DNA from 2 places in the Nonomuraea sp. NPDC054003 genome. Region 1 is predicted to be linked to the other one. Evidence: predicted binding sites of a transcription regulator. Region 1 holds the regulator's gene; the other holds the start of a gene.
What was found. Region 1 encodes HspR, which represses chaperone genes until heat shock. Its sites were predicted from a motif close to ANTTGAGTCNNNNNGACTCAANT; they were not measured.

Region 1 (4,732 bases):
GGCCCTGACCGTCGGTCAGCCGCCCGTCGTCGAGCACTTGGAGCAGGATGTCGAAGACCTCCGGATGGGCCTTCTCCACCTCGTCCAGCAGCACCACGGTGTACGGGCGGCGCCGGACGGCCTCTGTCAGCTGGCCGCCCTCCTCGTAGCCGACGTAGCCGGGAGGCGCGCCGACGAGCCGGGCGACGCTGTGCTTCTCGGAGTATTCGCTCATGTCGATGCGGGTCATCGCCCGCTCGTCGTCGAACAGGAACTCCGCCAGCGCCTTGGCCAGCTCGGTCTTGCCGACACCGGTCGGGCCGAGGAACAGGAACGAGCCCGTCGGCCTGTCGGGGTCGGCGATGCCGGCCCGGCTGCGCCGCACCGCGTCGGACGCCGCGCGCACGGCCTCGTGCTGGCCGATGAGCCGCTTGCCCAGCTCCTCCTCCATGCGCAGCAGCTTGGCCGTCTCGGCCTCCAGCAGGCGGCCCGCCGGGATGCCGGTCCAGGACGAGATCACCTCGGCGATGTCGTCGGGGCCGACCTCCTCCTTGACCATGGCGTTCTCGTCGGGGGCGGCCTCCGAGGCGGCCTTCAGCGCCTGCTCCAGGCGTGGCACGTCGGCGTACATGACCCGGGACGCGGTCTCGAAGTCGCCGTCGCGCTGCGCCCGCTCGGCGGTGCCGCGCGCCTCGTCGAGCTGCTTCTTCAGCTCGCCGACCTTGTTGAGGCCCGCCTTCTCGTGCTCCCACCGGCCGACCAGGGCGTTCAGCTCCTCCTGGCGGTCGGCCAGCTCCTGGTGGAGCCGCTCCAGGCGTTGTACGGACGCCTCGTCGGTCTCCTTGGAGAGCGCCAGCTCCTCCATCTTCATCCGGTCGACGGTCCGCTGGAGCTGGTCGATCTCCACCGGACGGGAGTCGATCTCCATGCGCAGCCGGGAGGCGGCCTCGTCGACCAGGTCGATGGCCTTGTCGGGCAGGAACCTGCTGGTGATGTAGCGGTCGGAGAGCGCTGCGGCGGCGACGAGCGCGCTGTCGGCGATCTGCACCTGGTGATGGGCCTCGTAGCGGCCCTTCAGCCCGCGCAGGATCGCGATGGTGTCCTCCACCGTCGGCTCGCCCACGTACACCTGCTGGAAGCGGCGCTCCAGCGCAGGGTCCTTCTCGATGCGCTCGCGGTACTCGTCGAGCGTGGTCGCGCCGATCATCCGCAGCTCGCCGCGGGCCAGCATCGGCTTGAGCATGTTGCCCGCGTCCATCGCGCCCTCGGCGGCTCCCGCGCCGACGACGGTGTGGAGCTCGTCGATGAACGTGACGACCTGGCCGTCGCTCTCCTTGATCTCGGCGAGCACGGCCTTGAGCCGCTCCTCGAACTCGCCGCGGTACTTCGCGCCCGCCACCATCGCGCCCAGGTCGAGCCCGATCAGCCGCTTGTTGCGCAGCGACTCCGGCACGTCGCCGGCCACGATCCGCTGGGCCAGGCCCTCGACCACGGCCGTCTTGCCGACGCCGGGCTCGCCGATCAGCACCGGGTTGTTCTTGGTGCGCCGGCTGAGCACCTGCACCACCCGGCGGATCTCCGAGTCGCGGCCGATGACCGGGTCGAGCTTGCCCGAGCGGGCCTGCCCGGTCAGGTCGATGCCGTACTTCTCGAGCGCCTGGTAGGTGTCCTCGGGCGTCTCACTGGTGACCCGGGCGTGGCCGCGTACCTTCTCGAACGCGTCGAGCAGCGCCTGCGGGGTGGCGCCCGCGGACTTCAGCAGGTCGGCGGCCTGGCCGCCGTCGGCGGCGAGGCCCACCAGCAGGTGCTCGGTCGACACGTACTGGTCTTCCAGCCGCTTGGCGTGCTGGGCGGCGGTGTTCATCACCGTGAGCAGGTGGCGGGAGCTCGTCGGCGCCCCCACGGTCGCGCCCTGAGCCTTGGGCAGCGCCGCGAGCTGCTCCTCGGCCTTGGCCCGCAGCGTCCGCCAGTCGGCGCTGACCGCCTCCAGCAGCGGGACGGCGGTGCCGCCCGTCTGCGAGAGCAGCGTGGTCAGCAGGTGCAGCGGGGAGATCTCGGGGTTGCCCTCGGCGGCGGCCCGCCGCATGGCGCCCGAGAGCGCCTCCTGACTCTTCTGAGTGAGCTTGTATTCCATCTACGCCCCCGGTGGCAGCTCGTAACGGATCAGCGCCTTGATCATCTGTAGCTCGGCGCGGAGGCGGTGAACCTCCTCACGCAGCCGCAACGACTCGTTCTCCAGCTCCAGGATCCGCTTGATGCCGGCGAGGTTGATGCCCTCCTCCTGGGAGAGGCGCTGGACCTCGCGCAGCTGGATGATGTCTCTTGTGGAGTAGAGGCGGCCGCGCCCCGCCGTACGGCCCGGACAGACCAGACCGAGCCGGTCGTACTGCCGAAGGGTCTGCGGATGCAGACCCGACAGCTGCGCGGCCACCGAGATCACGTAAACAGGAGTGTCGTCCGACAGGTCGAAGTAGTTGGCGTCCATGGGCTCACTCGCTTCTGGCTCTCAAGATGAGATCGGCCCGCGGGTCCTCGGCCGCTGTGGCGGTGTTGAACTCCGTGAGCAGCTCACGAGACTTGTCGTCGAGCGTCTTCGGCACCATGACCTCGACGCTGGCGAGCAGATCGCCCTTGGTGCCGTCCTTGCGCGTGACACCCCGGCCGCGGATGCGGAACGTGCGCCCGTTCGGCGTGCCCGAGGGGATGCGCAGTGTCACCGGCAGTCCCTTGAGCGTCGGCACCTTGATCTCGGCGCCTAGCGCCGCCTCCGAGAACGTCACGGGGACCGTGACGGTCAGGTTGTCACCCGACCTGCCGAAGACGGTGTGCGGCTTGACGTGCGTCACGATGTAGAGATCGCCGGATGGGCCGCCGTTCTCGCCCGGTGCGCCCTTGGCCTTGAGCCTGACCCGCTGCCCGTCGGCCACCCCCGCGGGGATGCGCGCCTGGATCGTGCGGGTGCTCTTGGCCCGGCCGTTGCCCTCGCAGACGGGGCAGGGGTCGTCCACGAGCAGCCCGCGGCCCTTGCAGTCGCGGCACGGCTCGGAGAAGGCGAAGTTGCCCAGGTTGCGGCTGGCCGCGCCGGTGCCCTCGCAGGTCGGGCAGACCCGCGGGGTGGTGCCGGCCTTGGCGCCGGTCCCGCTGCACGCGGTGCAGGCCGCCGAGCTGGTCAGCCTGAGCGACACCGTGGTGCCCTCGGCGGCCTCCGTGAACGACAGCGTCACCTCCGACTCGATGTCCTGCCCGCGGCGCGGCCTGGTGGCGGTGCCGGGGCGGGTCGTGCCGCCCCGGTTGAACAGCCCGCCGAACAGGTCGCTGAAGCGGTCGCCCGCCCCCTGGCCGGAGGTCTGCTGACCGGTGCCGCCGAACAGGTCGCCGAAGTCGAACGGGAAACCGCCGCCGCCACCACCCGGACGCTGGCCGCCCACCCCGGAGCCGAACAGCGTGCGCGCCTCGTCGTACTCCTTGCGGCGCTTGCTGTCGGACAGGACGTCGTAGGCCTCGGAGACTTCCTTGAACTTCTTCTCCTTGGCCGTGTCGCCCTGGTTGGTGTCGGGGTGGTACTGCCTGGCCAGCTTCCGGTACGCCTTCTTGATCTCGTCGGCGGTGGCTGACTTGGGCACACCAAGGACGGCGTAGTAGTCCTTCTCCAGGTAGTCCTTGGTGCTCATCTACGGCCCTTCGTCCTCGTCAGTTGTCGTCGTCATCGGACGCGGGTGAGTCGCCCGGCTCGGCCACGGCCACGCGCGCCGGGCGCAGCACCCGGTCGCCCATCTGGTAGCCGAGCTGCAGCACCTCGACCGCGGTCGGCTCGGTCACCTCGGGCGAGTAGCTGTGCATCAGCGCCTCGTGGATCACCGGGTCGAACGGGTCGCCCTTCTGACCGAACGGGCTGAGCCCCAGCTTGGTGAGCACCGCCTCCAGCGACTCGGCCACCGCCGCGAAGCCGCCGGTGAGCTCACCGTGGTCGCGGGCCCTGCCGATGTCGTCGAGCACGGGCAGCAGCTCCGAGAGGACGTTGGCGGTGGCCTGCTCTCGCACGGCCACCCGGTCGCGCTCCACGCGACGGCGGTAGTTCTGGTACTCGGCCTGAACACGTTGCAGGTCGGCCGTCCGCTCGTCCAGCTGGGCCTGGAGCTCGGCGTCGGCCGGAGCGGACTCCGCCGGCGCCTGCTGCTGGTCCTGCTTGGCCGAATCGTTCTCGGCTCGCACCCTTACCTCCCCCGTCTCCGGGTCGATCTTGCGGTTGTCGCGGATCACCGGCTCTTCGTGCCCGTTCTCACGCAACGGCCTCACTTGTCCTTCTTCGGCTCGTCATCCACGATCTCGGCCTCGACGACGTCGTCGTCGGCCTTCTGCTCCTGGGTGGCGGACGCGTCCTGGGGAGCGCCCTCGGGGCCGCCCGCGGTCTGGCCCTGGCTCTGCGCGTAGATCGCCGAACCCATCTTCTGGCTGACCGTGGCGAGCTTCTCCGCCGAGTTGCGGATCGTGTCGGTGTCGGTGCCCTCCAGAGCCTTCTTCAGCTCGGCGAGCGCGTCGTTGACCTCGGTCTTGATGTCGCCGGGGACCTTGTCGTCGTTCTCGCGCAGGAACTTCTCGGTCTGGTAGGCGAGCCCGTCGGCGTTGTTGCGGACCTCGGCCTCCTCGCGGCGCTTGCGGTCCTCCTCCGCGTACGACTCGGCCTCGCGCATCATGCGGTCGATGTCGTCCTTCGGCAGCGCGGAGCCGCCGGTGATCGTCATCGTCTGCTCCT
Region 2 (4,732 bases), on a different contig from region 1:
CGGACAGCCCGGCCGCCCGCGCGTTGGCCACCAGGTCGTCCACCTGCTCCAGGCCGGGCTGCGGGGCGGTGTCGGTGCGGCCCTCCTCGTCGCGCAGCACGCCGAGCACCTGCCGGAGCTGGGCGATCGCCTCCAGCGACAGCGCGCGGATGCCGGCCAGCCCCGCCTCCAGCTGGGCTGGGTCGCCCGCCGCCTTGAGCGGCACCGCCTCGGCCTGGATCGCGATCACCGACATGTGGTGGGCCACCACGTCGTGCAGCTCGCGGGCGATGCGGGCGCGCTCCTCCAGCACGGCCTGCGCGCCCATGGCCTCCTGGCTGCGGCGCTCCTCCAGGGCGAGCCGCTCGGTGGCGCTGCGCCGCACCCGGACGTTGTAGCCGAGGAGCATGACGGCGCCCACGATGACCGACCCGAGCGGCATGCCGTTGGGGAAGGCGATCCACATCACCAGCACGCTGATCACCCAGGCGGCGCCGGTGATCCGCCGATCGCAGCGCACCGCCACCGAGTAGGCCACGAGCAGGTAGGAGATCACCATCTCCGGGGTGTAGGGGTTGTCCTCGTAGTCGATGCCCAGCTCGAAGGAGACCCAGAGCCCGGCGGGCAGCAGGGCCAGCGAGGCGCGCCAGGCCGCCAGCGGCCTGCGGTCGCGCAGCACGAGCGGCACCGCGACCCCCAGCGCGGCCAGATAGGCGACGGCCAGGCGTCCGTCATGCTGGAGGACCCGGTCGTAGGTGGTCAGGAACAGGACGAGGGCCAGCAGCGCGTCGGCCGTCCGCACCAGGTCGAGCGTGCGGAACGGCAGCAGCCCGAGCCAGCGCGGCACCGGCATGGCCAGCCGGCGGGACCGGGGCGTGGGCGGGTCGGCCTCGCCCTTGTAGAGCACGAGAGGGATGGGGCGCAGCACGGCCGAGAACACGGTTGAAGACTACGAGCCGGGTGCGCGCCGCGCGTCGCACCCAGGTCTGATCCGCTCTCACCCTTAGGTATCGCTTACATGATTACGCTCGCTCTGAGCGAACATCGGCAAGCAAGGGAACATTACGAGGCTCCGATGAATTGAGTCGGTATAACTCAACCCTTTGGAGTTCGCATGAGTGAGAGCTTGATCCTGCCGGTTCTGCCGCTGGACGACGCCGTCGTGCTGCCGGGCATGGTGGTTCCCCTGGACCTGTCCGACTCCGAGGTGCGCGCCGCGATCGACGCGGCCCAGGCATCCGGTGGCAACAAGCCCCAGGTGCTCCTCGTTCCCCGCATCGACGGCCGCTACGGCGCCGTCGGCGTGCGCGCCGTCGTCGAGCAGGTCGGGCGGCTGCCCGGCGGCGAGCCCGCCGCCGTGGTCCGCGGCGTCGACCGGGTGCGCATGGGCGCCGGCACGACCGGCCCCGGCGCGGCGCTGTGGGTGGAGGCCGTGACCGTGGACGCGGTCCCCGCCGGTGAGCGCGCCACCGAGCTGGCCAAGGAGTACAAGGCCCTGGCCACCACCATCCTGCAGAAGCGCGGCGCCTGGCAGGTGGTCGACCAGGTCAACCAGATCGACGACCCCTCGGTGCTGGCCGACAGCTCCGGCTACACCCCGTGGCTGTCCACCGCCCAGAAGGTGGAGCTGCTGGAGGCCGGCGATCCCGCCGACCGGCTGGCCAAGCTGGTCGAATGGTCCCGCGAGCACCTGGCCGAGCTGGACGTGGCCGAGACGATCCGCAAGGACGTCCAGGAGGGCATGGAGAAGCAGCAGCGCGAGTTCCTGCTGCGCCAGCAGCTCGCCGCCGTCCGCAAGGAGCTGAAGGAGCTCAACGGCGACTCGGCCGAGACCGAGGAGGAGGACTACCGCGCCCGCGTCGAGGCGGCCGACCTGCCCGGGAAGGTGCGCGAGGCCGCACTCAAGGAGGTCGACAAGCTGGAGCGGACCTCCGACCAGTCCCCGGAGACCGGCTGGATCCGCACCTGGCTCGACACGGTCCTCGACCTGCCGTGGAACGTGCGTACCGAGGACAACTACGACATCGTCGGCGCCCGCGAGGTGCTGGACGCCGACCACACGGGCCTGTCCGACGTGAAGGACCGCATCATCGAGCACCTGGCCGTGCGCAAGCGCCGCCAGGAGAAGGGGCTCGGCGTGGTGGGCGGCCGGCGCAGCGGCGCCGTGCTCGCCCTGGCCGGCCCTCCCGGCGTCGGCAAGACCTCGCTCGGCGAGTCGGTCGCCCGCGCCATGGGCCGCAAGTTCGTCCGCGTCGCGCTCGGCGGCGTCCGCGACGAGGCGGAGATCCGCGGCCACCGGCGCACCTACGTGGGCGCGCTGCCCGGCCGCATCGTCCGCGCCGTCCGCGAGGCCGGCTCGATGAACCCGGTCGTGCTGCTCGACGAGGTCGACAAGGTCGGCGCCGACTACCGCGGCGACCCGACGGCCGCGCTGCTGGAGGTGCTCGACCCGGCGCAGAACCACACGTTCCGCGACCACTACCTGGAGGTCGAGCTCGACCTGAGCGACGTGCTCTTCCTGGCCACGGCCAACGTCCTGGAGGCGATCCCCGGCCCGCTGCTCGACCGGATGGAGGTCGTCACGCTCGACGGCTACACCGAGGACGAGAAGGTCGCCATCGCCCGCGACCACCTGGTGCCCCGCCAGCTCGGGCTGGCCGGCCTGACGGCCGAGGAGGTCACCGTCGAGGACGAGGCGCTGCGCAGGCTGGCCACCGAGTACACCCGCGAGGCCGGCGTCCGCTCCCTGGAGCGGTCGGTCGCCCGCATCCTGCGCAAGGTCGCGGCCGGAGACGAGCTCCCGGTCACGGTCGGCGCCGACGGCCTGACCGCCTATCTGGGCAGGCCCAGGTTCGTGCCGGAGTCGTCGCTGCCGGAGAACGCCCAGCGCACCTCGGTGCCGGGCGTGGCCACCGGCCTGGCGGTCACCGGCGCGGGCGGCGACGTGCTCTACGTGGAGGCGTCGCTGGCCGACCCGGAGACCGGCGAGACCGGCCTGACCCTGACCGGCCAGCTCGGCGACGTGATGAAGGAGTCGGCCAGGATCGCGATGTCCTACCTGCGCTCCCACGGCGCGGAGCTGGAGCTGCCGGTCACCGCGCTGAAGGACCGCTCGGTGCACGTCCACTTCCCGGCGGGCGCCGTGCCCAAGGACGGCCCGTCGGCGGGCGTGACGCTGACGACCGCGCTGGCCTCGCTGCTGTCGGGCCGGCAGGTCCGCGGGGACGTGGCGATGACCGGCGAGATCTCGCTCACCGGCCGGGTGCTGCCGATCGGCGGCGTCAAGCAGAAGCTGCTGGCGGCGCACCGGGCGGGCATCTCCACGGTGCTCATCCCGGCGCGCAACGAGCCGGACCTGGACGACGTGCCCCAGGAGGTCCGCGACGAGCTGACCATCCACGCGGTCAGCGACGTGCGCGAGGTCCTGGACATCGCGCTCGTCCCGGCTCAGGTGGCCGGCAGCGTCGCCGCCTGATCCCGTACGAGGACGCCCCGCTCCGGCGGGGCGTCTTCCGTATGGGGAGGTCTCAAGGGAGGGAGGCGGTGAACTCCAGCACGCTCTCGTTCACCTCGGCCGCGAAGTGGCCGGAGATCGAGTGCGTCGCCTCCGGCCACAGCTCGGCGCGCACGCCGGGGATGAGGTCGCGCGCCCGCCGGATCGCCAGGGCCGGGTCGTGGATGACGCTGCGCCCGGCCACCAGCACCAGCGCGGGCACCGTGATGGAGCGCAGCTGCTCGTCGGTGAAGCGCGCGGGAGGCGGGAGCGCGGGCCGGTAGTGCGCCATCGTCGCGGAGATGAGCCGGGCCACGGGGTCGTCCGGCGCGATCTCGCCGCCGGTGCCGTCGATCCACCTGAGAAAGCGCGGCCGCGCCCAGCGCGAGACGAACGGCAGCATGACCGGGATCGTCCGCAGGATCAGCCCGGCCGGTATCGGGGCCAGCGTGCCGGCCGGGTCGATCAGGCTGATCGAGGCCACGCGGCGCGGATCCCGCACGGCCTGGTTGCACGCCAGCCAGCCGCCGATCGACATGCCGACCAGGTGGGCGGCGCCGATCCCGAGCCCGTCGAGCGCGGCCGACAGCCAGGCGGCCTGGTCGCGGGCGTCCTTGATCGGCGCGGTCTGCTCGCTGCGGCCGCCCTCGCCGAGCAGGTCGAGCACGAACACGGGGCGGGCCGCGGCCAGCCCGGGGAGGTTCGGCAGCCACATGACGCCGGTCGCCGACTTGCCGTGCAGCAGCACCAGCGGCGTGCCGCCGCCCTCGCCGAACCGGTACGCGCGCACCCGCCCGAACGGCGTCGCCACGTCATGCGTCCCGGCCGGTGACGGCAGCGCGGCCAGCGTCTCGTCATAGACCTTCTCGTACGCCGCCCGCGCGGCGGGCGTGGCGAAGCGGCCGATCTCCGGCATCTCACCCTCCTTTGCCATACGATCATATTGCGTTCTTTGTCGTACGATCATATGGCGAAAATCGGGAAGGCGGGCGGATGCCGAAGAAGGTCGACCACGAGCAGCGGCGCGAGCAGATCACCGAGGCGCTGTGGGGCATCGCCGCCTCGCGCGGCCTGGAGGCGGTCAGCATGCGCGAGGTGGCCGCGGCGGCGGGCATGTCCATCGGGCTGGTCCAGCACTACTTCGCGAGCAAGGACGAGATGCTCCTGTACGCGACCGCCCGCCTGCGCGATCAGCTGAGGGAACGCCTCGGGCGCAGCTTGGCGGGGATGGAGTCCGCCACGCCCCGCGACCTGGTGCGC

Region 2: the regulator HspR is predicted to act here: its motif matches at 1,058-1,080, upstream of lon (endopeptidase La).

The regions. Positions count from the first base shown of each region.
Region 1 covers NZ_JBVJKR010000021.1:70,021-74,752, reverse strand. Annotated here, with positions in the region: gene clpB (ATP-dependent chaperone ClpB) at 1-2,113, opposite strand, end outside; gene ACZ6YG_RS39665 (heat shock protein transcriptional repressor HspR) at 2,114-2,464, opposite strand; gene dnaJ (molecular chaperone DnaJ) at 2,469-3,650, opposite strand; gene grpE (nucleotide exchange factor GrpE) at 3,670-4,275, opposite strand; gene dnaK (molecular chaperone DnaK) at 4,272-4,732, opposite strand, start outside.
Region 2 covers NZ_JBVJKR010000002.1:579,343-584,074, forward strand. Annotated here, with positions in the region: gene ACZ6YG_RS06900 (sensor histidine kinase) at 1-919, opposite strand, end outside; gene lon (endopeptidase La) at 1,094-3,454, shown strand; gene ACZ6YG_RS06910 (alpha/beta hydrolase) at 3,507-4,388, opposite strand; gene ACZ6YG_RS06915 (TetR/AcrR family transcriptional regulator) at 4,466-4,732, shown strand, end outside.